5 linked regions of the Symmachiella macrocystis genome follow. The protein of the gene in region 1 binds, or shares a complex with, the protein of each later gene. Links are inferred from orthologs where the notes say so. Each region holds a gene or a part of one and is shown in the gene's direction. Other genes may lie near its edges.

Region 1 (5,966 bases):
CCACGGCGCTGTTCATGGTTGTGCTGGCAACTACGGCTGATGATGCAGCCGCCGCAGCGGTGAGAATAAAATCGCGGCGGCCGAGCGTTGGTAATTGGGACGACATGGCAGCGATCCATTCCTATGTTGGAAATAGAGTTAATGATTTTTTTGGCGGACATTCAGCATACACAGTCCAATCGTTGGTTTCCAAGATCAGGGTGGGTGGCCGTGTGCCGGAGCAAAGCGATCTCCCATCCGCCTGCATTTTCAGTGCGTCCCAATGAGCGCGTAAAAAACACCCGGTGATGAAAAAATTCATCGCCGGGTGTCTGGTTTTGCTTACGACGCAATGTGTCGCAATTACTTCGTGCTGGCTGTGCTGGGCGCGGGGGCGGGTTCCGGAGCGGGTGCTTCGGTGGGAGCTGCCGCCGGTGCCGAAGGAGCACAGGAGGAGCCGCATGATCCACAGGAAGAACCGCAGGAGGATCCACATGATCCGCAAGAGGAACCACAAGCCGACTGCTGGCAGCTACCGCAGCTTTGAGTCGAGCATTGCGCAACGCAGCAGCTCGGCGCCGGTGTGCAGCAAGCTTGCGTGATCACCGTCGGCTCGCAGCTAGTTTGCGTGCAGCATTCGGTTTGTGTGTAGCAAGCGGTTTGTTCGCAGCAACTGGTTTGCTGACAGCATCGCTTGGATCGACGCTGGGTCTTGCAGCAAGAAGAATACCGCGCCTTCTTGCATTTGACCTTACGACACCGGTTCCTCGCTTCCGCGTCGCTGGACATGAACGCCAACGCCATCACTACCATTACCGAAGTCACAATCATTTTTCGCATCATCGTCAGACACCCTCCATATGAGTCTCAACTGTGTGAATCCATGATCCCGGAACTGTCGTATAGCCGTAAATGCGAATCCTGCAGGCTTAAGCCGGTCTCGTTCGCCGCCACCCAGACGTCCCCTGGGTGAAACCACGGCGATCACTGGCGCTGAGTATAACCGGGGGGAATTTGCGGGCAAGACAACGGCGGCAAATTTATCGCTTTCCGCGCATCTTCGCAAATTCGGACAATCCCCAAGCTGGATCGAGTGAATTGCCGAAAACTCCTACTGACACTTTGCGTACTATGTTACAGAAGACTTAATAGATCCTGCGGTCGACTTGAAAGTACAATCGGTAAGGCGACCTTAGACAGCAATGCCCACCCACGACGGAGATCTTCACTATGCACCGCATTTTATCCAGTCGTTTGGCTTGGGGCCTCATTTTCCTGAATTTCACCACGATTGCAGCAATATACGCCCAGAATTCTCGCCCGCGCAGCACAACACCCCGCACTGGCAAACTGCCTGATACGCATCTGGAGATCCAACTGCTGACCGGCAATGGTGGCGCGAATCGGACGGCGCAGCGCTGGTCGGAGTACTTTCAGAAAATGAATGTTGCTGTTCGCATCCGCCGGGCAACGCCGCGTGATGAGCCGGGCGTGACGGAAAAAAATATTGGAAATTCCGTGCGGCGGGTCATCGTCATCGCCGGAATGGACCGTCAAGGCCGCCTGATTCTTCCCGGGCGGATGTTCTCACTCTCGCAGGGCGGCAGACTCTCGGAATGGTTAGACGAACTGCGGACCTACGGGGCGCAAGGTTCCCCCGATGGGCAGCCGGCTTGGGGTTTGACCAAAAAACAATTGGACCAAGTGCTTCTGCCGCTGAAGCGTCCGCTAACCATCGATCCACTCGGCAAGGATCTGTTGGCGGCAATGGTCTTGTTCGCCCCTGATCAGGAAAAAGGGGACTTGCCGATTCACGTCACTCCTGAAGCCAAAGAAATCATGGCCCAACCGCGCAGCAAAGAATTGTTTCCGCAATCGTTGGCCGGACTGAGTCGCGGTACGGCACTGGCGATCCTGCTGCGGCATTATGGACTTTGCTTTACGCCACAACGGACTCCCACCGGAGATTTGGAACTTTCCGTGCGCGATATCACCAAGACCAAAGAACCTTGGAAAGTCGGCTGGCCTTGGCCGGTCGATACGCCTCGCTCCAGCATTGCGCCGAATCTCTTCAAATACGTCACCGTCGACCTGGAAGATCGACCACTGGCTGACGTTGTGGAAGCCGCCTCGTCGGCCATTGAGATCCCCATCCTGGTGGACCACGCCGGTATGGATGAATGGCATATTGATTACGATAAAATTCAGGTCACGTTTCCGCGCAAAAGAACAACCTGGGGCCTGGCTATTCAGCGCATCGCTTTTCAATCGCGACTGCGACGGGAGTTGTATATCGACGAAGCCGGCAAACCGTTTGTGTGGTTGACTCCGATTGAGTTCAAACGCAAGCCGACAGTTAAGAAGAAGTGAGGCTTGAGGACAGAGGGGGGCATTTGTGGGGTTTGTGCATGGCGACGCTGTGGTCTTGAGGTGATATCGGCTATGCTTTGCGCAGCGTTGTGAATCCGCTGTGTCTTGCTGTTGAGCTCACCGAATGTTTTCTGGTCCACAAATTGTCGCCACCTTGAAATCACTCGGCATCACGCATGTCGTGTGGCTTCCAGACAGCACATTCGGCGCGTGGGAAGCGGCACTCAACGATGCCGAGGGCTTGGAACTCATCCGGGTTTGTCGCGAGGGTGAAGCTTGGTCGATTGCCGCCGGGCTACACATGGGCGGCGCGCAACCGCTTCTGATCATCCAGTGCACGGGGTTGTTTGAATCGGGCGACGCACTCCGCAACGCGATTTACGACTACCAGCTGCCGTTGTTCGCGCTGGTCGGATATCGCAGTTTTCTGAATCAGGACGCGATCCCCAACGACTCAGCCCGTGTCTTTACGGAGCCGATTCTGCAAGCGTGGCAGTTGAAGTATTGCCTGATCGATGCTCCTGAAAAGCTCCCCGAACTGGTAGAGCTCTACGAGGAATGCCAACGCGACGGTGCTCCCGGCGTCGCCCTGATCGCCGAAGGCCGCATGTAGCGGTTGGCTGCGTGGCTATTCGTCGATTCCCAGGTTGCTTCTCGATCACTCTGGCTCCCAAGCGCCGCTGGATTGCGACAATCGTTGTCTAAATGACAACAGTTCACGGAGCTCCTGACTTATCGCACCCGCTCGGTGAATATTCGTATCGTGATACCTTGTATGGTGTTGCGCCTGTTGACATCGGTTTCCACACTCCAGTGGTACGGGAATCGCGGTTATGTTTCATAGCAAGCAGCAAGACGAACAATGGCCAGCAACGGTGTCGATTTCAACCGAACACCATTTCCCAACCAACGTGCTTGCCGTGATGGCGGAGAGACAGACCGACAGATAGCGAAGCGAAATTTGAAAACAACCGACTACCTACCCGGCGGGTTCGCTGCAATCCCCGTTTTTTGACCGCACGCTGGTCAGCTAGCGGGCTCGCCGTTTTTAATAAGTGCAAAAAGCCACCAGCCTGATGGACTGGTGGCTTTTTTGCGCGCTTGTCCCCGCAAGACAGGTTTCCTCGGCGAGTCTCCATAGGCTGAAACCGCGAACAATCTGTATGTAAAGCACAGTACAGAGACAAGCAGACCGTTGGCGCCACGAATCCCAGGATTACACTCGGAAATCCCTAGTTCGAAACGTCCCGTTTCTGATGGATCGAGAGGGCAATCGGGACCGCCGCGTGCTTCTCGATTTTGAGAAATGAAGGGCTTGCGCTGCCGGTCGCTTGAATCGCCTCAACAGTTGTGGCATAGTTCACGCTTCGCTGAATTCGCCGAAAGCGTTATGCGCTGAGGCTTTCAGTTCTGGCGAGCGGCGTGGACGTCGCTTGAGGTTTTGCACAAACCGCTGTCAGTTATGTCCGGTCGAATCGACTTCTGCGAAGTTGGTCCGTTTCCGCCTCCGGTGGGGAGCACTTTTGTGACATTTGCGTTGTTTGGAATTGATAGCATCAGTGATATCTTCACCGATGCCTGGTGGAAATGGGCGATAGTAGCGCTGATTCACGCGGTGATCATCGTCAACTTTTTCGCTGTTGCTCCGCTATTTTATATCTGGTTGGAACGAAAAGTCTCCGGTCGCATCCAAGACCGCCTGGGTCCAACCCGGGTGGGTGGGAAGTTCGGTTGGCTACAGACGTTGGCCGACGGGATCAAGTTGATCCAAAAGGAAGACCTATGCCCGCAAGCTGCCGATGGCATGCTGTTTCGTGTGGCACCGTATATTGTCTTCGTCGCCTCGTTCGCCGCATTCATCGCCTTGCCATTTAGCAACGGCTGGATCGCCCAGAACCTCGACATCGGGCTGTTTTTTGTACTGGCGGTGATGTCGCTCGAAGTGATCGGCATCATTTTGGCCGGGTATGCAAGCGGTTCGAAGTGGGCGCTGTTTGGTGGAATGCGTGAAGCAGCCCAGATGGTCAGCTACGAGATCCCCATGGCGATCTGTGCGTTAATTCCAATCGTGGCCGTCGGATCGCTGAACTTGGTTGAGATTAGCCAAATGCAATCGGGTTGGTTTCTTTCCGATTGGTTGATCTTCCGCAATCCATTTACCTTCATCGGGTTCTTTGTGTATTTCACCGTGGCAACGGCGAGTGTGAAACGGGCTCCCTTTGACTTGGCCGAAGCGGAAAGCGAATTGGTTGCCGGTTTCCATACCGAATACAGTGGAATTCGCTGGTCGTATTTCTTTATGGCGGAATATGCGGGAATGTTTGCGGTCAGTGGAATCGCCGTCTTGCTGTTTTTGGGCGGCTGGTACACCGGGATCGCTCCTTTAGATAATACATTGGTTTCACTGCAATCTGCCGGTCCCTACGGGCTGGCCAGTTATGTCGTGAATCTGTTCTTTATGGTTGTGTTCATCACCAAGGGCAGCTTGCTCGTCTTTTTGCAGATTTGGATTCGCTGGACGTTTCCCCGTTTGCGGATTGACCAAGTGATGATGACTTGCCTGAAGTATCTGCTGCCGATGAGTTGCGCTTTGTTCCTGGGTGCGGTGCTGTGGCCCTTGGCCATGTATCAAATCAAAGGGGGCAACGAGGGCGAAGGGCGGACACAGTTTTTTGGGGAATCGATCGCGGACAAGGTGACGCAATTGGATTCCAACGCCACGAAATCACAGCCTGACACGCCGTTGCCGGCCGTTGAAGAGGAGGGGCGGTAATGTTTCAGGAGTTCCTGTTCTGGGTGTTTGGGATTGCAGTTTGCGGCGGCGCTTTGGGTGTCGTGCTGAGCCAAAACATCGTGCGTATGGCTTTTTGGTTAATTATTTCACTCGGCTCGACGTCGGGACTCTTCTTTCTGCTGCAGGCCGACTTTGTCGGGGCTGTCCAACTGATGGTCTATGTCGGCGGGACGTTGGTGCTGTTGATTTTCGGAATCATGCTGACTGCCAGTGGACCGTATGTGACGATGAAAACCTCGCCGACCGAATGGGTGGTGGCGGCCATTGTCAGTTCAGCGCTGCTGGGTTTGATCACAGTCTCCGCCTTTGGTGTGGATTGGCACGCAGTCGACGGGGTCGTCAGCGGGCATGCAACGGAAAACCGTCCTGAAGGTTACACGACCGCTCAACAAGGTCGCACGATTCGACCGCTTGGTTTTGCGTTGCTGGGAGTAAGGCCTGACAAAGACCTGAATCAACCCGGTGAACCGACAGGCGTCGGGTATTTGCTGCCGTTTGAAATTGTTTCGGTGCATCTGTTGGTCGTGCTTGTGGGCGCAGCGTATTTGGCACGGTCCAAACGACGGATTGACCCTTTGGCGAAAACGACAGCGAGCTAAATTAGACGCCGCTTGTTCGGCGGTGAAACGACGGAAGTGAAAGTATGGGAAGCGAACTCAATTTTTGCATTTTTATCTCAGCCGTGCTGTTCGTGGCGGGCGTGGTCTGCATGGCCACCAAACGCAACGCGATCGGCGTGTTGATGGGCGTGGAGTTGGTGCTCAACGCCGCGAATTTGAATTTTGTGGCATTCGCGAACTATACGGCATTGGGATTAGACGGA
Region 2 (5,868 bases), 2.6 Mb from region 1 along the record:
ACCATCCCGCACCTGTTCGGCGATATCCCAACCGAAAAAGAAGCGGGCATACTCAAGCATAATATCATTCACGTCGCGATCCGGGTTCCAGCCCAAAGCCGTCCAGGTGAATTTGTTGATGTCATCGCCAACACCGTCGGAATAGGTCACAAAACCGTCGGCGTATTCATCAAACAGGTTGTGAATACGGGCATGCCCCTTTGGCCGGGGGGCAAATGGCTCGCGACCGAGCGTCTGTGCCAGGGCGCGGTCCCAGCCCGGCACCGGGTATTGCGCACGCAGGCAATGACCAATGTCCGCATAGCGGCGGATCGGGTAACGCGACGGCACCCGTGCGCGTTGTTCGTCAAGCAGAATCCGCGACCACGCGCCGTAGACCACCCCCGTCACCCACTCCGGTTGCTGTTGTTGTAGGTAATCGAAAAACCAATTATTCAATTCGGGTCCGAACCCTTGATTGGAAACCCACACACCAAGTCCGGGATGGATTTTGCGTGCCTGCTCGGCAAACCGACCCGTCCACTGGAACATCAAGTCGGGACGCCGGTGAGAACTCCCGCCGTCGCCGCCGGTGAGATAGATATGGTCCAAGTGCGGAATCACACGGAGTCGCTCCAATTGCGATTCAATCGCAGCCAACTCTTCGGCTTCAGTTTTCCCCTCGCCGCCGATCGCCGACCCAAACAGCCAGAAATCGAAACCGTAATCCTGGCAAATCCGCGACCACGCCACGGCCATCTCCGTGCCGGTCAATTTGGCATGCGGACCGTCAAGCCCCTTGAGCGAAAATGATGTCGTTTCGAACGCATTGGCGCCAAACACCGCCAATTCTCGCATGTATTGTTCATAAGTCTCAGCCGTCCAAGCGTCATAACAATGGGCAAGGGCGCGAAATCCGATTTGGTGTCCGCGATGAGGGTAGCGCGGTGCGGTCGCGATCCGGTAGTCGGCGGGGAACTCTATGGTTGCGGGCTTTAACTTCAACTGCAACATAAACCGCCCCACAGCAAACAGCACGCCTGGTTCGTCATACCCGGCCAGTACCACGATGGGACTCGTGCCTTGTTTGTCGACGGCAATGGCAAAACCTTCCGCCTGCTGGGGAACTTTCATTGAGGCAACGAACTCTCGCAATTCCACGGGAGCTTTGTCGGCGCGACAAAGCAAGATGACCGGCGTCTTGCTTTTGCCAAGTGACATGCCATGAGCCAGTTCAATTCCGGTCCGCTTGGCGACTTCTTCGGTGAGCACGCGCCGCGCCGTATTAATGACAGTGCCGTCGTCAGGCGTGACGATCTCTGCTTTCGAGAGATCAATCCAATCCGCCGCGAGCGCGTGGCCGGCAGAAATGGTGGTCAGCAGGACAACAGAAATCAACGTAAGAATAGACCGCATGCAGAACATGACCGCCCCTTCCGATGAAATGCGAATACAACCTATAGAAGTGAGGTTGCTCGATGGGGTGAATGGCAATGGGAGTTACGTGCCACTGCAAACTATCCCAACCGAGGCCGTATAGCAACGGTATCGCTAGTCTTTAAGAAGGGGAGCTGGCCGGCAGGCTGTCAGACGCTTTTCAACATGTCGGTCAAATAATCCAACACGCCGCGGGCATCGACCTCCATCACGACGTCGATGTTTGTCTGCCATTGCTCGGTCGCGCGGCGGTCGAAGACGGTCATGCCGCGGGTCAATTCACCGCGAGTCTCGACATCGATGACCATGCGCTGCGTCTCGAAAAACCGCGGGTGCGTGATGAATGCTAGAGCGGCCAATTCGCGGAGTTGAATCCCCTCCAAGCCCAAGTGCTCATGGTGCGACCGCAGGTAGTAGGAGAGCGTTTCGTGTAAAAACGCTTGCTCCGCAGATTCCGATTCCAGGCCCAACCGGTTGAATTCCTCAAACGTCATCACGACTTGGTTACTGACGTCCAGCGGGACGATGGTTTTGGTGGCGGGGCTGTTGAGAACGTTTCGCGCAGCGGTGGGGTCGTAGAACATGTTGAACTCGGCAGCCGCGTTCGCGTCACCACCGACGGCCACTGATCCGCCGAGACAGACGAGGTCGCCCAACAAACTCAAAAAGTCGGGGCAACGTTCGCAGGCGACTTCGATATTGGTCAGCGGACCTAATGTCAGCAGTGTGCACTCATTGGGACTAGCCCGCACGAGATCAGTCATCAATTTGGCCGATTCATGCCGATGGTGCAGGTCGGCGACTTCAATTTGGCGGTCACCCAGGCCGGACGGGCCATGCAGTTTGGCGATTTCGCTAATCGCTTGTGACTTGTCGGCGGTCGGTTTGGCCCCGCTTTCGGCGGCGGTTCCCATACGGGGCCGCTTGTCGGGGTCGATTTGTTCCACAATGGTTTGCAGATTGCGGGTGGCAACGTCGGCCGGGACGCAACCCGCTGTAGCGGTGAGGGCGACGACATCAAGTTCGGGGTCGCACAAAGCCGCAATGACAGCTAGGGCATCGCCAATTCCTGGGTCGACGTCTATGATCAACTTTCGAGGCAAGAGTGGACTCCTGGGTTGCGCTCGCTCGTAACACTTTTTGTGGCAGAACGTTGCGCATTCTATGCCTCGCCCGGAATTTGGTCAATTGCGAATGCGCGTACCGCGCAAAACGATATCACCGCAGCAGCAACTCGGCCTGAGTCGCGATTTTTGTTATGGTGTATTGAGGAATCAAATGCCGCCCATCACTGGCGCAACTTCGCGCGATGGCCGATCGATTTGTTAGGGGTTTGGATTTTTCGATGAGCCATCTTCCATGAGCAATTTCACCGACGCGATTTTAAAACTCTTGCAGCGCCAAGACCTTTCGGCCCAGGAAATGCGGGACTGTGTGGGCGGCATTATGGACGGCCAATGGACGGCCGCCGAGATCGCCGCACTGCTGACAGCCTTGCGGATGAAGGGCGAAGCTGTGGGTGAAATCGTCGGCGCGGCTCAAGCGATGCAGGAACGCGCCGTATCGGTTCCCAGCGACAAGACGGGATTGCTGGACACGTGCGGGACCGGGGGCGACAAATTACACACCTTCAATATCAGCACGGCGACGGCGATCGTCTCTGCGGCACTGGGGATCCCGGTTGCCAAGCACGGCAATCGCAGTGTGTCCAGTTCGAGCGGATCGGCGGACGTGTTAGAGGCCTTGGGCGTTAAAGTCGACGTTCCCGTGGCGACCGTCACAGAATGCCTGGATGAAATCGGCATCGGGTTTTGCTTCGCACCATTGATGCACGGAGCCATGAAACATGCCGCACCAATCCGCCGAACCTTGGGGTTTCCGACGATTTTCAATCTGCTGGGACCGCTGACCAATCCGGCCCGTGCTGAATTTCAACTGCTGGGGGCCAGTCGCAACGCGACCGCTGAGATCCTGGCGGCAGCTGTTGCCGAACTAAAGCGCTCGCGGGCCTTGGTGGTTTGTGGCAATGACGAATTGGACGAAGTCAGCCTGTGGGGCACCACCTTGGCCTGGGAAGTGCGCGGTACAGAGATTTCGCAGCATGAATGGTCAGCCGCATCGTTTGGTGTAGACGAATGTTCAGCGGCCGACCTACGTGTGGAATCGGCCGAGGAGAGTGCTCAGGTCATTCAGGAGATTTTCTCCGCAGAACCTGGGCCGCACCGCGATGTGGTGGTTGCCAACGCCGCCGCGGCATTGTTGGCCGTCGGCAGAACCGAGGATCCCATGGAAGCCGCCACAACAGCAGCAGAGGCGATTGACTCCCGCGCTGCGGAGTTGGTTTTGGCGAAACTGGTCGCCATGACCAATGCGAATTGACGTCCAAAAGTTGAGTCTCGTGGCGGGAATTCTATAATTCCAGGTACAGAGCGAGCATCAAGCCAGGAATAGGGCGAACAGTGCCACCAGCCAAGCCGATCGGCAACGAACACGGGTATTCCCGGAAATGAGAAGCGGCGCATGTGACTTGCAGCGGGACCTTCACGTCATATAATTCAAGGTGAACGACTTTTTCCTTAGTTGTGAGTCGGAAACAGCGAGACGGTTTTCAGATTTGACAGTTGGCGGCTTCCCCACGAGCCAAACTTGCGGGGAAGTGATGATAAATCGGAGTTTGTGATGCGTGAATGGTTTCGGAATATCTGGGTGGCGGTTTCAACCGTAGTCAGCGGGATGTGGGTTACGATGCGCACCATGCGTAAAACCTACGGCCGTCGAGCCTTTACGCAAGTTTACGAATACCCCGAAGTCCCGGTTCCCGTCAAAGCGCGATACCGCGGATTTCACCGCTTCGACCTGACAACCTGCATCGGCTGCGACAAATGCGCCGCTGCTTGTCCGGTGGATTGCATTTACATTGATAAAGTCAAAAGCCCCGTCGGCAAAGGTTTTCGGATCGACGGTTATACGATCGACTACACGAAATGCATGTTTTGTGCATTGTGTGTCGAACCTTGCCCGGTCGATTGTATCTTCATGGGGTCTAACCACGACTTGAGCAGTTACGGCCGCGACGGTTGCGTTGTGGATTATGCCAAGTTGCCATTGGAAGTGGCGTGGGGACAAACTACGCTGAATCCCACGGCCGTGGCGGAATCCAAAGTGCTCTCCGAACCGGTCTGGGTCAAAGGCGAACCGAGTCCGTTTGAACCGGCGGAATCATAGTCATTTGCGGGATACGCGTACTAACTTTCTTTCAAAACCCACTCGACGGAATCGCGACACAAAAATAACGATGGCTTTCAGGTTTTGAAGCTCATCTCTAAAACCGCTGCCTGTAACCAGCATGTTGGTCGTAGGACGACCCGCATGTCGGTCACAGCAGCCTATTTCATACAATTGGCCTCACCATGGATTCCACAACATTCGATGGGAAGCTCTTCACGGTGGAAGAGGCCCGCAAGACCTTGCCGTTAGTTCGCGCGATCGTCGGTGACATCGTACGCCAGGCGAAGGATGTTCGAGAGCGCCAAGAGCGTTTGAAGCGTCTGCATCATTCGCAGGTCAAACGGTCGCAAGAGAGCGACGCCGACAATCCTTATCGTGAGGAAGTCGAGCAGATCGAACAAGAACTGCGCCGCGATGAAGAAAAGTTGCAGGAGTACGTCGACGAACTGCTGGAACTCGGCGTTGAATTCAAAGATTTTGAACGCGGTCTAGTCGATTTCCCGCACGCGATGGACGGCCGGGTGGTTTACCTGTGCTGGCATCTGGGCGAAGAGGAACTCGCGTACTGGCACGAAGTGGACGCCGGATTCTCGGGGCGTCACTCACTTCTGGAAGACTCGCTGACGAGCGAGAAGCCGCTGGATACACAGGACGCGAGTGAATGAGGCATTCGCTCGAGTTTATCAAGCTATAAGAAATAACGATTCGGTAACGGTGCACCGACTCCCTGGATACCTAATAAGGCAATCGCAAGACAATGACGGATTTGGTCGGACACTTTTTGATGTTCACGCTGGTCGGCGTGATTTTTCTTCTAGCTCCGTTGCTCATCGGCCTTTTGGTTCGCCCCAATAAGCCGACAGATGAAAAAATCTCCGTCTACGAGTGCGGCGAACCGACCATCGGCACCAGTTATATTCAGTTCGACCTACGATTTTACGTGGTCGCATTGCTGTTTATTATCTTCGACGTCGAAGTCGCCTTCTTCTTTCCTTGGGCCATGATCTTCGGCGGCTCCATGCAGTTGGCCGATGCACAACTCGATCACCGCGCCGAACTGAGCGCCAAACTGCTCAACCAACCCGCAACTGCCGCGACGCACGAAATTTCGCGGCAAACCGCCATGGACATCGGCTTGCTGGGCGTTGGAGACATTCTCGTGTTCTTCTCCGTGTTGCTCGTCGGTTTTGCCTACGTCTGGAAACGGGGCGACTTGGATTGGGT
Region 3 (5,899 bases), on another replicon or contig:
AATGTAAATTCCGCACATCAGCGGAACGATTTTCTCCGCCGTCGCGGCAATCCGGCGGATGCCGCCGATAATCACAACCCCAACCGCAACAGCCATGACCAGCCCGTAAACGAATTCGTTTCCGTCCAGCCAGGGAAGCTTGGTTTTGATGGCGCCCAACGACTGGTCCACCTGAAACGCGCAGCCACCGCCGAATGAGGCCAATATACAGAAGATCGAAAACATGACTGCTAGGCATTTGCCGAGGGCTCCCAGGCCTTTTTCACGCAAACCATCGGCCAGATACCGCATAGGTCCGCCGGAAACCTGGCCGTCCGGATCGACGTGCCGGTACGATTGGGCCAGCGTGCATTCCACAAATTTGCTGCTCATCCCGAGCACGCCGGCGACAAGCATCCAGACCAAAGCGCCCGGTCCGCCGGTGCCAACAGCAATCGCCACGCCGCCAATGTTCCCCAAACCTACGGTTGCCGACAGTGCGGAGGAGAGCGCCTGGAAGTGCGAGACCTCGCCCACGTCGTTGGGATCGTCGTAGTCTCCCTTCACCACCCGCACCGCATGCCAGAAGCCGCGGATGTTGATAAAGCCCATACGTATCGTAAAAAAGATCGCCCCGACGACGAGCCACACAACGACCACCGGCAATTTTGTGCCGATCAGCACCTGTTGGTCCTGGGGCAAGTCGGCTGTGGCCGGATCGACATAAGGTCGCCATTCCCCGGCTGAAAAGTCGTAATATGGCACGGGGTAAAACGCAAAGGTCGCGACCGGTGCCACGAGATACTTCCCAAAAAACTCATCGACCTTGGCGATCCAGTTAGATTGGACTGACGATGTGTCGGTCGCCTCATTGGTATCAGCGGCTGATTCGCTGGCTGACGATGAGGGTGTCTCTTGAGCGGAGGAAGGTGGGGGGAAGGCAAAAAACGTTGCCGCGGCGAGGGCTACGATGACGCAGGAAAAGGTTTTGCGCATGTCGAACTTGTTTCCCCTTCGGTTCCAAGTAGTGGTGACCGGAAGCAGGCCCGACTGGGGACTGCGCTCGAACGAATATAACAGGCCAATAGTTATGAAGAAACTGTGATTGTGCCAGTCAACACGCCAAGCTGTTACTGCATCCGATTGATGCCGTTGAGTTCTCAGTGTCAATTGTCGAGTTGCCAAACGCAAATTTGCCAGGATTGTTTTGAGAGAGCAGCTGCCTTCTTCTATCTCATGCACAACGTCCCCGCTTTGAAAAATGCAGGTGTTACCCGGCTGGGCGGGGAGCGAGAACCACTCGATGTCATGGTCAATTCATCACGTCAAACCCCGAGGATTTCTTTTTCGCATTTTTAGTTGTCAAAATTACTTGAAATGTATAAGATGACGTTGTAGCGAAGGTGTATTTCCTGCCTGAGCGACACAAATGATCGGCTGTAAATCCTTATGAAGAAAACACTTGAGAGTCAGGATCGCGAGTTCCTTGAACGGTTGCAGCGACTCAGCTGCGGAACCGTGCAGGAGATTTGCAAAGAGTTGGGGGTGACGGCGACCGCCGTTCGCCACCGGCTGGTTCGACTACAGAGTTTGGGATTTGTCGGCCGTGATCTTGTCCGTGAAGGACGCGGTCGTCCGCATCACGTTTATCGCGTCACGCAGGCGGGACAACGTGAGTTGGGGGACAATTACGGTGATTTGGCGCTTGTGCTTTGGCGGGAATTGCAGTGCATCCCCGACGAAGCGGTCCGTGCCAAAGTCGAGTCGCGGATTCGCGACGCGATGGTTTCGCAATACGCACATGCGGTCAACAGTCCGCAGTTGAGAGATCGCTTTCAACAATTGGGTGAGGTCTTAGCGAAACGCGGATATGACGTCGAAGTTGATCAGTCGTCCGAGTTACCGGTACTCCGTGAAAATAACTGTCCGTATCAAGAATTGGCGGATAGCGATCGCGGGATTTGCGAGATGGAAGAAGAAGTTTTCGAAAAGGTTTTGGGAGTGCCGCTGCGGCTTTCCCAGTGTTTTTTAGATGGTCATTCCTGCTGCGAATTTGAGCCGGCTGAAATGGCTTCACCCCCTGTTAATGATGCAGCAGATTCTCGGTAGTCCCCATGGATTGCGATAGAGGATAGAGTTGCTAAAGTGGACATAATCGGTCGGCGGTTTGACAGTGAAGCCGACTTGTCCTGGCTGGACACAAATGCATTGTTCAAGCCACTTTAGTTCCGTAGACATTCGAAAGTAGACAACCTCAAATGCCCTGGATCGACGAACGCTTTGAAGAAAACGTTGTGGTCACTACGTTGGAACAAGGGATGAACTGGGCGCGGCAGTCCAGTATTTGGCCCATGACGTTTGGGTTGGCGTGTTGTGCTATCGAAATGATGGCCGCCGGAGCCAGCCGATTTGACTTGGATCGGTTTGGAGCGGGTGCGTTTCGCGCAACTCCGCGTCAAGCTGACCTGATGATCGTTGCCGGCACGGTGACCCACAAAATGGCCAGCCGTGTGCGTCGACTTTACGAACAAATGCCCGATCCCAAATACGTCATCGCCATGGGCGCATGCACGGTGGGGGGCGGCCCTTATTTCAAATATGGTTACCACGTGGTCAAGGGTGTCGATTTGGTTGTACCGGTCGACGTCTATGTCCCCGGGTGCCCTCCGCGTCCTGAGGCCTTGTTGGAAGGCCTGATGCGGGTGCAGGATAAAATCAAAGCCAAGCGTATTGCCAAAGGGGCAATCGATGAATTGCCGGTGCCGCACCACAGTGGCCAAGTGGCGATTCCAGAAGTTCTGGAAGTTTGATTCGCCGCGCCGCGAATCACGAGTGACGAACCTTGGTTTTAACCACCAGGGAGTTTTGAAACCGATAATGCTGAAAGGCAAGTTAGCGAATCCGGAATGACCAGTTTACTGAAAATTGAAGATCTGCGGGTCAGCGTTGATGGCACTCCCATTCTCAAGGGAGTCAATCTCGACATCCGCCAAGGCGAAGTCCATGCTTTAATGGGCCCCAACGGCTCGGGGAAAAGCACACTGGCGTTCGCATTGATGGGGCACCCCAAATACGAAATCACCGGAGGCACGGTTGAAATCGACGGCGTGAACCTAGTCGATTTGGATCCAAACGAACGAGCGCGACTCGGTTTGTTTCTGGCATTTCAATATCCGGTGACAATCCCCGGCGTCAAAGTGGCCGACTTTTTGCGGCATGCGGTGACCAACGTTCGGAATCCGGATCGCAAAGAAGGCGAAAATCTGATCCCGATGCGGGAGTTCCGTAAGGAACTGAAAGGCAAAATGGAAGAGTTGGGCATGGATCTGGAATTCGCCCGACGCTATTTGAACGACGGTTTCTCCGGCGGCGAAAAGAAACGGATGGAGATTCTGCAACTGGCGATGCTCAATCCCAAATTTGCGATTTTGGATGAAACCGATAGCGGTTTGGACAGCGATGCCGTTCGCGTTGTGAGCGAAGGCGTGGCTCGACTGTCCGGCAGCACCGAGATGGGTGTGTTGATCATTACGCACCACGAACGTTTATTGGAATTCAACACTCCGCAATTCACGCACGTGATGCTAGCGGGACGCATCGTCGAAACCGGCGACGCATCGTTGGCGGCCGAATTGCACAATCAAGGTTATGCCGGTGTCCGCGAGAGACATCCTGAGGCGGCTGCCGAAGAAGTCACTGAACAAGTTGCTGGCTGAATATCAAGTTGCTTCTAAACTCTCAGGCGATTTTGCAATTCTGTGTGTAACAGCTTTGCAAACCGGCGTAACCGGGTTTTGAAACGGGCTTAGAAAACCGCGTGAAGCTAACATCACGCTGGGAGCGATAACGACATGACGACCGAACTCGACACACAATCCACAGCAAAGCCCGACATCGGTGAATACCAATATGGATTTCACGATTCGGAAGAGGCCTACGTCTTCAAAAGCCGTAAAGGCTTAGATACGGAAATCGTCCGGCAAATCTCCGAGATGAAAAAAGAGCCGGAATGGATGCTCAATTTCCGTCTGCAAGCGCTGGAGACATTTTTCAACAAGCCGCAGCCGGAATGGGGCGGCGATCTGTCGCAGTTGGACTATCAGGACATTTATTACTATGTCCGCGCATCGGACCGTCCCGAAGGCAGTTGGGATGATGTTCCCGATGACATTCGTAAGACCTACGATCGCCTGGGAATTCCGGAAGCAGAAAAGAAGTATCTCGCCGGCGTGAAAGCGCAATACGAGTCCGAAGTCGTCTACGGCAGCCTGCAGGAAGACCTGGAAAAGCAGGGGGTGATCTTCACCGATACCGATTCTGCTTTGCGAGATCATCCGGAATTGTTCCGCGAATACTTCGGCACGGTCATTCCGCCCAACGACAATAAATTTGCCGCTCTGAACTCGGCCGTCTGGTCGGGGGGATCGTTTATCTACGTTCCGCCGGGTGTGCACATCGAATTTCCGTTGCAGGCCTATTTTCGCATCAACTCGGAAAATATGGGCCAGTTCGAGCGGACGTTGATCATTGTCGACGAAGGCGCCTCGGCGCATTATGTCGAAGGCTGTACCGCTCCGACCTACAGCAGCGAAAGCCTACACTCGGCGGTGGTGGAAGTCATCGTCAAAAAAGGAGGCCGGTTCCGCTACACGACGATCCAAAACTGGTCGAACAATGTCTATAACCTCGTCACCAAACGAGCGATGGCTTATGGCGATTCGCTGATGGAGTGGGTCGATGGCAACCTGGGTTCGCGGTTGACGATGAAGTACCCGGCCATTTTCCTGATGGAACCGGGTGCCCGCGGCGAGACCTTGTCGATTGCCTTTGCCAACGATGGCCAACACCAAGACGCCGGTGCGAAGATGGTGCACTGTGCCCCGGACACGTACAGCCGGATTATTTCTAAGAGTATCTCCAAAGGAGGCGGCCGTTCGAGTTATCGTGGCTTGGCCAAGGTGGCCAAGGGAGCACACGGTTCAAAATCGAATGTGATTTGTGATGCGTTGATTCTCGACGACATCAGCCGCAGCGATACATACCCCTACATCGAAATCGACGATGACGACGTCACGATCGAGCACGAAGCGAGTGTGTCGAAGATCAGTGACGAACAACTGTTTTATCTGATGAGCCGCGGCCTTTCCGAGGCGGAGGCGTCATCGATGATCGTAACCGGATTTATCGAGCCGCTCGTTAAAGAGTTGCCCATGGAATATGCCGTGGAGATGAACCGGTTGATTGAACTGCAGATGGAAGGCTCCGTCGGCTAATTATGGGTCGATGGTCAACCCATGTTGCCGTTACCCCCCGGCAAATCCGGGGGCTGATGGATTCCATTTGACACGCACCAACCGTTTCAGCCCCCGGCTTTGCCGGGGGGTTAGTGCACGGCATACCGGCGCTCATAGAAAACATCCCCGTACAACACACACATATTGCGCACACGAGACATGAACTCACCAGTGGACACGATGACATCTCCCGCGAAGACCGACGGCGGATTTGATGAAGCGGCCTTTGCCCGTTTTTTAGATGCACGCGACGAACCCGATTGGGTCACCGAATTGCGGCGCCGGGCATTTGAGCTGTATAGCAAAAAGTCGCAAGAGGAACTCGATCCCGAAGAGTGGAAACGGGTCGACATTCGCGGATTTGATCCGTCGGCATTCACGGTCCATCCCACGGCCGACACAGCCGCTGAGCTTGAAACGCTGATGCACGACCGAGCGACCTATGCCGGTGCCGTCGCGCATGTCGACGGCAATACGACCGCCCAACGCGTCGATGCATCGTTGGCCGAGCGGGGCGTGATCTTCGGTAGCCTTGCCGATTTGGTACACGAACACCGCGACATCCTCGAACCACACCTGATGACCCGTGCGGTACATCCCGAAACGGATCGCTTCTCCGCATTGCA
Region 4 (5,947 bases), 2.6 Mb from region 1 along the record:
ACGTGAACCCGCTCCTGTTGCGTAGTCCCGCGCGTCTCGTTTGTCTTTGCGAATTCCCTTCCTGATCAGGCAACCCGCCACGATGAATGCCACAGAAATTCATAAGCAACTTGTTGAGAAATTCGGCGACAAAATCATCGCCGTCGACGCCGACGCTCTCGACCCCTGGATTGAAGTCGCCCCCGACGCGATTGTGGAAGTCAGCACATATTTACGAGACGCAAGCGAACTGCGATTCGACGGGCTGAACAATCTGAGTGGCGTGGACTACTTTGAACCGGACGAAAAGAAGGCAGCGAAGTTCGAACACGAGCCGCACCTAGAAGTCGTCTACCATCTATACAGTTACACGCACAAGCATTTTTTGACGGTCAAAGTCAAACTCCCCCGTTGGCAAAACGACCAGCAAGGACAATTGCCGGAAGTGCCCTCGGTGACCGGCGTGTGGGGCATCGCCGATTGGCACGAACGAGAAACCTACGACCTGATGGGTATCCACTTCAGTGGACACCCGAACTTGCGGCGAATTCTCTGCCCGGAAGATTGGGTCGGTCATGCGTTACGCAAAGATTACGACTTTCCGCTCGAGTACCACGGCGTTCGCAACTAATCCTCGCCAGCGGCTGGGCGGGAGCCTCGCTCTTACCAAGACCACATACGAACTCCGTGAGCAACTGCCGGCGGCACGGTTTAAATTCAAACGACAACACAGCACCGCGAGACCGCGATGAGCATTCAAGTAGAAGATCCCCGGGTCATTGAGTTTGACGTCCGTACTGACGAGATGTTGGTCAATATGGGGCCGCAACACCCCAGTACCCACGGCGTGTTGCGATTGTTATTGCGGACCGACGGTGAAGTCGTGCACGAAGTCACGCCGCACATCGGCTACCTGCATCGCTGCGCGGAGAAAATCGGCGAGAACCTGTCTCCCCCGCAATGGATTCCCTACACCGACCGGATGGACTATCTGGCCGGCATGAATATGAACCTGGGATTTGCGCTGGCGACCGAAAAACTCATCGGCATGGAAGTTCCTGAAAAAGCGATGACCCTGCGGGTGATGATTGCTGAATTGGGGCGCATCGCCAGCCACCTGGTCGGCATGGGCGCCTACGGCTTAGACCTGGGAAGTTTCAGCCCGTTTCTTTACGCGTTCCGCGAACGCGAGATCATTCTCGATTTGTTCGAAGAAGTCTGCGGTGCGCGGCTGACCTATAGCTACATCACCGTCGGCGGCGCCACGCATGACCTGCCGGCATCGATCAACATTCCGCCCGGACTGGCTTCGTTGACCGGCCGTGATCCGCACGAACATGTCTCCTGGATGGAGGCGACCGAAATGTTCCTGGATTGGTTGGAGCCGCGGATCCTCGAGTACCACACGCTGCTGACTGAAAACTCCATCTTCATCAAACGGACCGCTTCCATCGGCGAACTGTCGCGTGAAGACGCCATCAGCTACGGCTGTACCGGTCCGGTACTGCGGGGTAGTGGTGTTGATCACGATCTGCGTCGCGACGGCGAAAGCATCTACACCCGCATGTACGAAGGTTACGAGTACGAGATCCCGGTTGCCCCCTTTGCAAAGGCGCCGCCCGAAGCGGTCCTGGGCGACAACTGGTGCCGTTTTTACGTGCGGATGATGGAAGTCGTGCAATCGATCGGCCTGGTTCGCCAAGCAATCGCTAAATACCCCACAGCTGCCGGTGAGTACCGCGTGCCGTTTAAGTTGAACACCAAACTCCCCTCGGCCGAATGCTACTTGGAAACCGAATGCCCCCGCGGCCAGATGGGATTTCATCTCGTCGGCGACGGCAAAGCGGCACCACTTCGCGCACGGGCCAAAAGCTCTTGCTTCTGCAATCTGTCCGTGACCGCCGACCTCTGCCGCGGCTGCCTGCTAGCCGACATCCCATCGATTGTGGGTTCGTTGGACGTCGTGATGGGTGAGATCGACCGCTGAGTCGCACCTGCTGTCGCGCACTTTCTTGGCAATAATTTCTAAGTCGCAGTCAAACCCGGCAATCTGGCCAAGCTGCGCGGCAGCATTCGCCGTGTTTGACGGACTGCGCCTTGTCTAGGCTTCGAGCGGGCGCATCTATTCGCTATACTTTGCGGCGGATGTGGATTATCGATCTGCAGGCGATTCCGCCATTTTGGATAGAAGCGCGACCGCGAGAGATGTTGGGGACTGCCCTCAGTCTGATCGGTTCGTGTTGCTTGTCGCGGCGTGATTCATTAAACCACATCCACGCGGCTATTTTCCGTACATTGGTCGTTCCGCGCGGCGCGCAGTTTGATGCGCGTCGGCATCATAAAACGAAGACGAGACGGCGAAATTCATGGCTAAACAAAAAACCCTCCACGAAAAATTGACCGAACTGACCAGCAATTTGTGGTGGTCCTGGCAACCCGAAGTGGGCGAAATCTTTCGCAGCATCGACCCGATCCGTTGGTCAAAACTGGCACACAATCCTGTCATCTTGTTGCAGGAGTTTCCGCCCGAAAAGCTGGAACGCCGCGCGATGGAAATGGGCCTGAACACCAGGATTAACTGGGCGTACCGGCGTTGGGTACGTTATATGGAATCAACCGATGCCTGGGGTGCACGGCACGCCGGCGTGTTGGGACAACGGCCGGCCGCCTATTTCTCGGCCGAGTTCGGCCTGCATGAATCGCTGCCGATTTATTCCGGCGGACTTGGTGTGCTTTCAGGCGATCACCTGAAAAGCGCCTCCGACTTGGGTGTGCCGCTGGTCGGCGTGGGGCTGTTCTACGACGAAGGTTATTTCAACCAATACATCGACGATAACGGCTGGCAACAGGAATCGTATACCGAACTCAACGTTGACGATCTACCGGTCCGACCGGCACTTGATCCCGAAGGAAAACCGGTGGTGATTTCCGTCGCCACCCGCGGTGGAGATATCCATGCCCGTGTCTGGCGCGTGGATGTCGGCCGCGTCAAACTGTTTTTGCTCGATGCTGACATCGAACAAAACAAAGACGAAGATCGCCAATTGACCGCCCGTTTGTACGGCGGCGACCAACGCACGCGGATTCGTCAGGAAATCATGTTGGGCATCGGCGGCGTGCGCGCTCTGGAAGCGATCGGCATTCAGCCGGGCATGTTCCACATGAACGAAGGACACTCGGCGTTCGCGGGCTTGGAAGTCATTCGTCGACGGATCACCGAAGACGAACTCGGTTTTGACGAGGCGCTGCGGGAGACGGCTGCCATGTGCGTCTTCACTACGCACACTCCGGTTCCTGCCGGCCATGATCGCTTCGACGCGGACTTGGTCGAAGAACACCTCGGCCCGTTGCGTGACGAATTGGGACTCAGCCACGATGCTCTGTTGGGCTTGGGTCGCGTCGAACCGCAAAACATGCACGAGTCGTTCTGCATGACCGTCTTGGCATTCAAACTCAGCCGGCAGGCCAACGCGGTTTCCAGTTTGCACGGCGTTGTCAGTCGGCGCATGTGGGCGAATTTGTGGCCTTGGCGGAGTGAAGAAGAAATTCCGATCGGACATATCACCAATGGCGTGCATGTGCCGACATGGCTGGCGGGACAAATGCGGTTGCTTTACGACCGCGTGTTGCCGGATCATTGGTATTTGAACTCCGGGCAACCGGAGGTCTGGGCCGATTTTGAGTCGGTTTCGCCGGGCGAATTGTGGGAAACCCACCAATTGCTGAAAACCCGCTTGATCGATTATTCGCGGCGAAAGCTGATCGCCCAAGCGGAGCGGCGCAAAGAGTCGCCGGAGCAAATCGAGAAAATGCGAACCTCGTTGGATCCACAGATCCTCACGATTGGATTCGCGCGGCGGTTCGCACCGTATAAACGATCCGATTTGTTTATGCGGGACTTGGACCTATTGGCCGATCTGATCGGCGACGAAGAGCGGCCCATTCAATTCATCTTTGCCGGCAAGGCTCACCCAGCTGACGACAACGGTAAAGCCATCGTACAGCGGATTCACCAGTTGTCCCAGGATGAGCGTTTCCGCGGGCGGGTGGTGCTGCTGGAAAACTATGACATCAATCTCGGCCGGCACTTGGTGCAAGGGGTCGACGTCTGGCTCAACAACCCGCGGCGTCCGTTGGAAGCCTCGGGAACCAGCGGCCAAAAAGTGGTCCTCAACGGCGGGTTGAACTGCTCGATCTTGGACGGTTGGTGGGCTGAGGCCTACGATGGCAGCAACGGCTTCGCCATCGGCACAGGACGTACGCACGTGAATCAAGAGATTCAGGATCAACGCGATGCCGACAGCCTGATGAAGGTACTGACCGAAGAGGTCGTGCCGCTGTATTACCGCCGCGACGTCGACGATTTGCCGCAAGAGTGGATCAAGCGCATGAAGCGCGCCGTGCGAACCTTAGGCTGGCGATTCAACGCCGACCGCATGGTGATGGACTACGTGCTGCAAACCTACATCGGCGCAAGCGGCGGTTTGTCGTGCGATATGGACCTCCATTAGCGAGCAGCGCGCTAGTCGGTAACATCGCAAACATAGGGCTCGCCGCTGAGTCGGCGGGCCCTTAAAGTCCGGCGCGCCGGTTTGTGGTTGTATGCGTTCCTCCGGAGTCAAAACGACAGATGAACGTCGGTTGGGTTATCGATGCAGGGCTCTTTGATCATTATCGTGACCAATTGATTGCCGATATTCGCGCACAAGGTCACGAAGTACAGCTGATTAATGATCCAAAGGCTGGTTACAGCTGGGATGACGAAGGCTGTTCGTATCGTGAGGTCTTTCCTAAAAATGCATGCGCCGTTGTCCACGGTGACATTGAAATCGTGTCACGAATTTCACGCGAACGACGTTGGAAGCCAGGGGTGTTCGCAAACTTCGAAAACTTTGCATGCTCCTCATACTATTGCCATTTTGGGGAACACCTCCTCAACAATGACTACATAATGCTGCCATTCGGTGAACTCCGGCGGTGCCGTGAATTCTTGTTCGACACACTGGGATGCGACGATAAGATTTTCATTCGTCCTGATTCCCCGTTAAAGCTGTTCACTGGCCAAATTGCCTCAACAAGTACCTTCGATGCCGACTTGGAGTTGATGGGCTTTTATGATGTTCCTGCCAATGCCGTCGTTGTCGTCAGCTCGCCAAAATCAATCGTCGCTGAGTGGCGTTTCGTCATTGCAGACCAAGCCATCGTTGCGAGTTCAGAATATATTGATTCTGAAAAGTTTGCTCCCAAAGCGGCGAAAGACCCGAAAGCCTTGGAGTTAGCAGAAATCATCGCCTTATCAGCGTATCAACCAGAGCGTGTCTGGGTGGCTGATATTTGCAGAACGGACCAAGGTGCGTATCGGTTGTTGGAAATCGGCGTGTTCAATTGCGCTGACCTGTACGCATGCGACACAGCCGCTATCGTTAAAGCAGTTTCAGAGGTTGCACTCGATACTTGGCGTCAACAAGTATGAAACCTCTGTCCAGCGAATTCTCGTGCATCGAATGGTTACCGGAACGCCGGATGGCTCAGTTGCGTTCCGGGCGGGGCTTACCGTTGGCGCCTGCGGCGTCTAAACCGGTTTTGATGCAGGTGCGTAGCTCGCGGAGGGTGACCGGCTGGACCAGGACCTGTTCGGTCGGCGTGATGTCGACTTCCGCTTTTTGATCGGCTTGGTTTTCCGGCAGCACGAGTACGGTGACCATCGGTGAACCGTTTCGCAACCGGGCTGCTTCTTGGAATCCCTCCAGGGCACCATTGCCGACCGACTCACCCATAATCACCATGCAGTCGGGAGGTGCCGTCGCCAATCGATTCAACCCGCGTTGCAGGTCGTTGAGCATCAGCACGCGAAATCCATGTTTCGAGAAATAGCTCCGTAAGTCATTTTGCTGTTTCGAGCGATCCTCGATGCACATCACCGTGCGCATGTCGCTATCACGCCGTCGTTGGCGCCGCTTGGACGGCT
Region 5 (2,744 bases), 2.6 Mb from region 1 along the record:
TTGTATCTTCATGGGGTCTAACCACGACTTGAGCAGTTACGGCCGCGACGGTTGCGTTGTGGATTATGCCAAGTTGCCATTGGAAGTGGCGTGGGGACAAACTACGCTGAATCCCACGGCCGTGGCGGAATCCAAAGTGCTCTCCGAACCGGTCTGGGTCAAAGGCGAACCGAGTCCGTTTGAACCGGCGGAATCATAGTCATTTGCGGGATACGCGTACTAACTTTCTTTCAAAACCCACTCGACGGAATCGCGACACAAAAATAACGATGGCTTTCAGGTTTTGAAGCTCATCTCTAAAACCGCTGCCTGTAACCAGCATGTTGGTCGTAGGACGACCCGCATGTCGGTCACAGCAGCCTATTTCATACAATTGGCCTCACCATGGATTCCACAACATTCGATGGGAAGCTCTTCACGGTGGAAGAGGCCCGCAAGACCTTGCCGTTAGTTCGCGCGATCGTCGGTGACATCGTACGCCAGGCGAAGGATGTTCGAGAGCGCCAAGAGCGTTTGAAGCGTCTGCATCATTCGCAGGTCAAACGGTCGCAAGAGAGCGACGCCGACAATCCTTATCGTGAGGAAGTCGAGCAGATCGAACAAGAACTGCGCCGCGATGAAGAAAAGTTGCAGGAGTACGTCGACGAACTGCTGGAACTCGGCGTTGAATTCAAAGATTTTGAACGCGGTCTAGTCGATTTCCCGCACGCGATGGACGGCCGGGTGGTTTACCTGTGCTGGCATCTGGGCGAAGAGGAACTCGCGTACTGGCACGAAGTGGACGCCGGATTCTCGGGGCGTCACTCACTTCTGGAAGACTCGCTGACGAGCGAGAAGCCGCTGGATACACAGGACGCGAGTGAATGAGGCATTCGCTCGAGTTTATCAAGCTATAAGAAATAACGATTCGGTAACGGTGCACCGACTCCCTGGATACCTAATAAGGCAATCGCAAGACAATGACGGATTTGGTCGGACACTTTTTGATGTTCACGCTGGTCGGCGTGATTTTTCTTCTAGCTCCGTTGCTCATCGGCCTTTTGGTTCGCCCCAATAAGCCGACAGATGAAAAAATCTCCGTCTACGAGTGCGGCGAACCGACCATCGGCACCAGTTATATTCAGTTCGACCTACGATTTTACGTGGTCGCATTGCTGTTTATTATCTTCGACGTCGAAGTCGCCTTCTTCTTTCCTTGGGCCATGATCTTCGGCGGCTCCATGCAGTTGGCCGATGCACAACTCGATCACCGCGCCGAACTGAGCGCCAAACTGCTCAACCAACCCGCAACTGCCGCGACGCACGAAATTTCGCGGCAAACCGCCATGGACATCGGCTTGCTGGGCGTTGGAGACATTCTCGTGTTCTTCTCCGTGTTGCTCGTCGGTTTTGCCTACGTCTGGAAACGGGGCGACTTGGATTGGGTCCGGGCCGTGGCACAAGAAATCCAAGAAAAGGCCAAGCAGGACGGTCCGCCGGTTCCCGCGCCACTCCCCATCGAGCAACGTGAACCCGCTCCTGTTGCGTAGTCCCGCGCGTCTCGTTTGTCTTTGCGAATTCCCTTCCTGATCAGGCAACCCGCCACGATGAATGCCACAGAAATTCATAAGCAACTTGTTGAGAAATTCGGCGACAAAATCATCGCCGTCGACGCCGACGCTCTCGACCCCTGGATTGAAGTCGCCCCCGACGCGATTGTGGAAGTCAGCACATATTTACGAGACGCAAGCGAACTGCGATTCGACGGGCTGAACAATCTGAGTGGCGTGGACTACTTTGAACCGGACGAAAAGAAGGCAGCGAAGTTCGAACACGAGCCGCACCTAGAAGTCGTCTACCATCTATACAGTTACACGCACAAGCATTTTTTGACGGTCAAAGTCAAACTCCCCCGTTGGCAAAACGACCAGCAAGGACAATTGCCGGAAGTGCCCTCGGTGACCGGCGTGTGGGGCATCGCCGATTGGCACGAACGAGAAACCTACGACCTGATGGGTATCCACTTCAGTGGACACCCGAACTTGCGGCGAATTCTCTGCCCGGAAGATTGGGTCGGTCATGCGTTACGCAAAGATTACGACTTTCCGCTCGAGTACCACGGCGTTCGCAACTAATCCTCGCCAGCGGCTGGGCGGGAGCCTCGCTCTTACCAAGACCACATACGAACTCCGTGAGCAACTGCCGGCGGCACGGTTTAAATTCAAACGACAACACAGCACCGCGAGACCGCGATGAGCATTCAAGTAGAAGATCCCCGGGTCATTGAGTTTGACGTCCGTACTGACGAGATGTTGGTCAATATGGGGCCGCAACACCCCAGTACCCACGGCGTGTTGCGATTGTTATTGCGGACCGACGGTGAAGTCGTGCACGAAGTCACGCCGCACATCGGCTACCTGCATCGCTGCGCGGAGAAAATCGGCGAGAACCTGTCTCCCCCGCAATGGATTCCCTACACCGACCGGATGGACTATCTGGCCGGCATGAATATGAACCTGGGATTTGCGCTGGCGACCGAAAAACTCATCGGCATGGAAGTTCCTGAAAAAGCGATGACCCTGCGGGTGATGATTGCTGAATTGGGGCGCATCGCCAGCCACCTGGTCGGCATGGGCGCCTACGGCTTAGACCTGGGAAGTTTCAGCCCGTTTCTTTACGCGTTCCGCGAACGCGAGATCATTCTCGATTTGTTCGAAGAAGTCTGCGGTGCGCGGCTGACCTATAGCTACATCACCGTCGGCGGC

The links.
Region 2: the proteins of nuoH (region 1) and CA54_RS07295 are in contact, whole or in part, in a cryo-EM structure (PDB 6ZJN), measured with the Thermus thermophilus proteins. The link is inferred for Symmachiella macrocystis from one-to-one orthologs. Residues at the interface, in WP_096411122.1 of Thermus thermophilus: Arg41, Phe42, Val44, Arg45, Met46, Thr296, Tyr354; in WP_096411123.1 of Thermus thermophilus: Thr2, Leu3, Lys4, Leu6, Ser9, Thr13, Tyr16, Leu17, Val22, Thr23.
Region 3: the proteins of nuoH (region 1) and CA54_RS26195 are in contact, whole or in part, in a crystal structure (PDB 6Y11), measured with the Thermus thermophilus proteins. The link is inferred for Symmachiella macrocystis from one-to-one orthologs. Residues at the interface, in WP_096411122.1 of Thermus thermophilus: Arg36, Val44, Arg45, Met46, Gly47, Pro48, Asn49, Arg50, Val51, Leu57, Gln58, Ala61, Asp62, Ile64, Lys65, Ile67, Phe68, Lys69, Glu70, Ile72, Val74, Glu223, Ala224, Glu225, His233, Thr234, Glu235, Tyr236, Ser237, Trp241; in WP_096411117.1 of Thermus thermophilus: Arg16, Glu17, Gly18, Leu24, Leu27, Val28, Trp30, Gly31, Arg32, Asn34, Ser35, Trp37, Thr54, Asp55, Ala56, Asp59, Ala61, Arg62, Phe63, Gly64, Glu66, Val67, Phe68, Arg69, Ala70, Ser71, Arg73, Gln74, Ala75, Asp76.
Region 4: the proteins of nuoH (region 1) and CA54_RS07315 are in contact, whole or in part, in a cryo-EM structure (PDB 6ZJN), measured with the Thermus thermophilus proteins. The link is inferred for Symmachiella macrocystis from one-to-one orthologs. Residues at the interface, in WP_096411122.1 of Thermus thermophilus: Ala224, Glu225, Gln226, Glu227, Ala295, Trp297, Phe298, Arg299; in WP_223903221.1 of Thermus thermophilus: Pro35, Ser36, Asp139, Gly141, Ala142.
Region 5: the proteins of nuoH (region 1) and CA54_RS07305 are in contact, whole or in part, in a cryo-EM structure (PDB 6KHJ), measured with the Thermosynechococcus vestitus proteins. The link is inferred for Symmachiella macrocystis from one-to-one orthologs. Residues at the interface, in WP_126985484.1 of Thermosynechococcus vestitus: Gln8, Lys26, Trp29, Leu30, Pro33, Met34, Met37, Leu38, Leu83, Ile84, Phe85, Lys86, Glu87, Asp88, Val89, Leu90, Pro91, Ala92, Thr100, Ala104, Val107, Ile108, Phe111, Leu112, Tyr114, Ile115, Ile125, Ser126, Leu128, Phe133; in WP_126986108.1 of Thermosynechococcus vestitus: Gly6, Tyr7, Glu8, Tyr9, Phe10, Gly12, Phe13, Leu14, Ile16, Cys17, Ser18, Pro21, Ala24, Leu25, Ala27, Ser28, Leu31, Arg32, Pro33, Ser35, Arg40, Leu41, Thr42, Thr43, Tyr44, Glu45, Ile51, Gly53, Ala54, Trp55.

The regions. Positions count from the first base shown.
Region 1 is NZ_SJPP01000001.1:4,449,940-4,455,905, reverse strand. What follows is about bases 3,102-5,966. They hold nuoH (NADH-quinone oxidoreductase subunit NuoH), read left to right. Parts: upstream 3,102-3,811; coding sequence 3,812-5,122; downstream 5,123-5,966. Other genes in these bases: nuoK (NADH-quinone oxidoreductase subunit NuoK), read left to right, coding at 5,787-5,966; CA54_RS17345 (NADH-quinone oxidoreductase subunit J family protein), read left to right, coding at 5,122-5,742. Also shown: CA54_RS17370 (phosphotriesterase family protein), read right to left, coding at 1-106; CA54_RS29435 (hypothetical protein), read left to right, coding at 308-526; CA54_RS17360 (hypothetical protein), read left to right, coding at 1,210-2,349; CA54_RS17355 (thiamine pyrophosphate-binding protein), read left to right, coding at 2,474-2,962. UniProt on the Escherichia coli protein: NDH-1 shuttles electrons from NADH, via FMN and iron-sulfur (Fe-S) centers, to quinones in the respiratory chain. The immediate electron acceptor for the enzyme in this species is believed to be ubiquinone.
Region 2 is NZ_SJPP01000001.1:1,879,775-1,885,642, forward strand. Bases 3,102-5,868 are described here. They hold CA54_RS07295 (NuoI/complex I 23 kDa subunit family protein), read left to right. Parts: upstream 3,102-4,095; coding sequence 4,096-4,641; downstream 4,642-5,868. Other genes in these bases: trpD (anthranilate phosphoribosyltransferase), read left to right, coding at 3,102-3,795; CA54_RS07300 (DUF2203 domain-containing protein), read left to right, coding at 4,863-5,309; CA54_RS07305 (NADH-quinone oxidoreductase subunit A), read left to right, coding at 5,402-5,868. Outside these bases: CA54_RS07280 (hypothetical protein), read right to left, coding at 1-1,395; CA54_RS07285 (nucleoside hydrolase), read right to left, coding at 1,566-2,519; more of trpD, read left to right, coding at 2,776-3,101. UniProt on the Escherichia coli protein: NDH-1 shuttles electrons from NADH, via FMN and iron-sulfur (Fe-S) centers, to quinones in the respiratory chain. The immediate electron acceptor for the enzyme in this species is believed to be ubiquinone.
Region 3 is NZ_SJPP01000003.1:699,437-705,335, reverse strand. Bases 1,216-4,013 are described here. They hold CA54_RS26195 (NADH-quinone oxidoreductase subunit B), read left to right. Parts: upstream 1,216-2,237; coding sequence 2,238-2,789; downstream 2,790-4,013. Other genes in these bases: sufB (Fe-S cluster assembly protein SufB), read left to right, coding at 3,831-4,013; sufC (Fe-S cluster assembly ATPase SufC), read left to right, coding at 2,886-3,695; CA54_RS26200 (helix-turn-helix transcriptional regulator), read left to right, coding at 1,429-2,088. In the rest of the region: CA54_RS26205 (alanine/glycine:cation symporter family protein), read right to left, coding at 1-975; more of sufB, read left to right, coding at 4,014-5,252; Fe-S cluster assembly protein SufD, read left to right, coding at 5,433-5,899. UniProt on the Escherichia coli protein: NDH-1 shuttles electrons from NADH, via FMN and iron-sulfur (Fe-S) centers, to quinones in the respiratory chain. The immediate electron acceptor for the enzyme in this species is ubiquinone.
Region 4 is NZ_SJPP01000001.1:1,885,721-1,891,667, forward strand. What follows is about bases 1-2,846. They hold CA54_RS07315 (NADH-quinone oxidoreductase subunit D), read left to right. Parts: upstream 1-727; coding sequence 728-1,966; downstream 1,967-2,846. Other genes in these bases: CA54_RS07305 (NADH-quinone oxidoreductase subunit A), read left to right, coding at 1-25; CA54_RS07310 (NADH-quinone oxidoreductase subunit C), read left to right, coding at 83-610; glgP (alpha-glucan family phosphorylase), read left to right, coding at 2,346-2,846. Also shown: more of glgP, read left to right, coding at 2,847-4,490; CA54_RS07325 (ATP-grasp domain-containing protein), read left to right, coding at 4,610-5,452; CA54_RS07330 (protein kinase domain-containing protein), read right to left, coding at 5,508-5,947.
Region 5 is NZ_SJPP01000001.1:1,884,217-1,886,960, forward strand. It holds CA54_RS07305 (NADH-quinone oxidoreductase subunit A), read left to right. Parts: upstream 1-959; coding sequence 960-1,529; downstream 1,530-2,744. Other genes in the region: CA54_RS07295 (NuoI/complex I 23 kDa subunit family protein), read left to right, coding at 1-199; CA54_RS07300 (DUF2203 domain-containing protein), read left to right, coding at 421-867; CA54_RS07310 (NADH-quinone oxidoreductase subunit C), read left to right, coding at 1,587-2,114; CA54_RS07315 (NADH-quinone oxidoreductase subunit D), read left to right, coding at 2,232-2,744. UniProt on the Escherichia coli protein: NDH-1 shuttles electrons from NADH, via FMN and iron-sulfur (Fe-S) centers, to quinones in the respiratory chain. The immediate electron acceptor for the enzyme in this species is believed to be ubiquinone.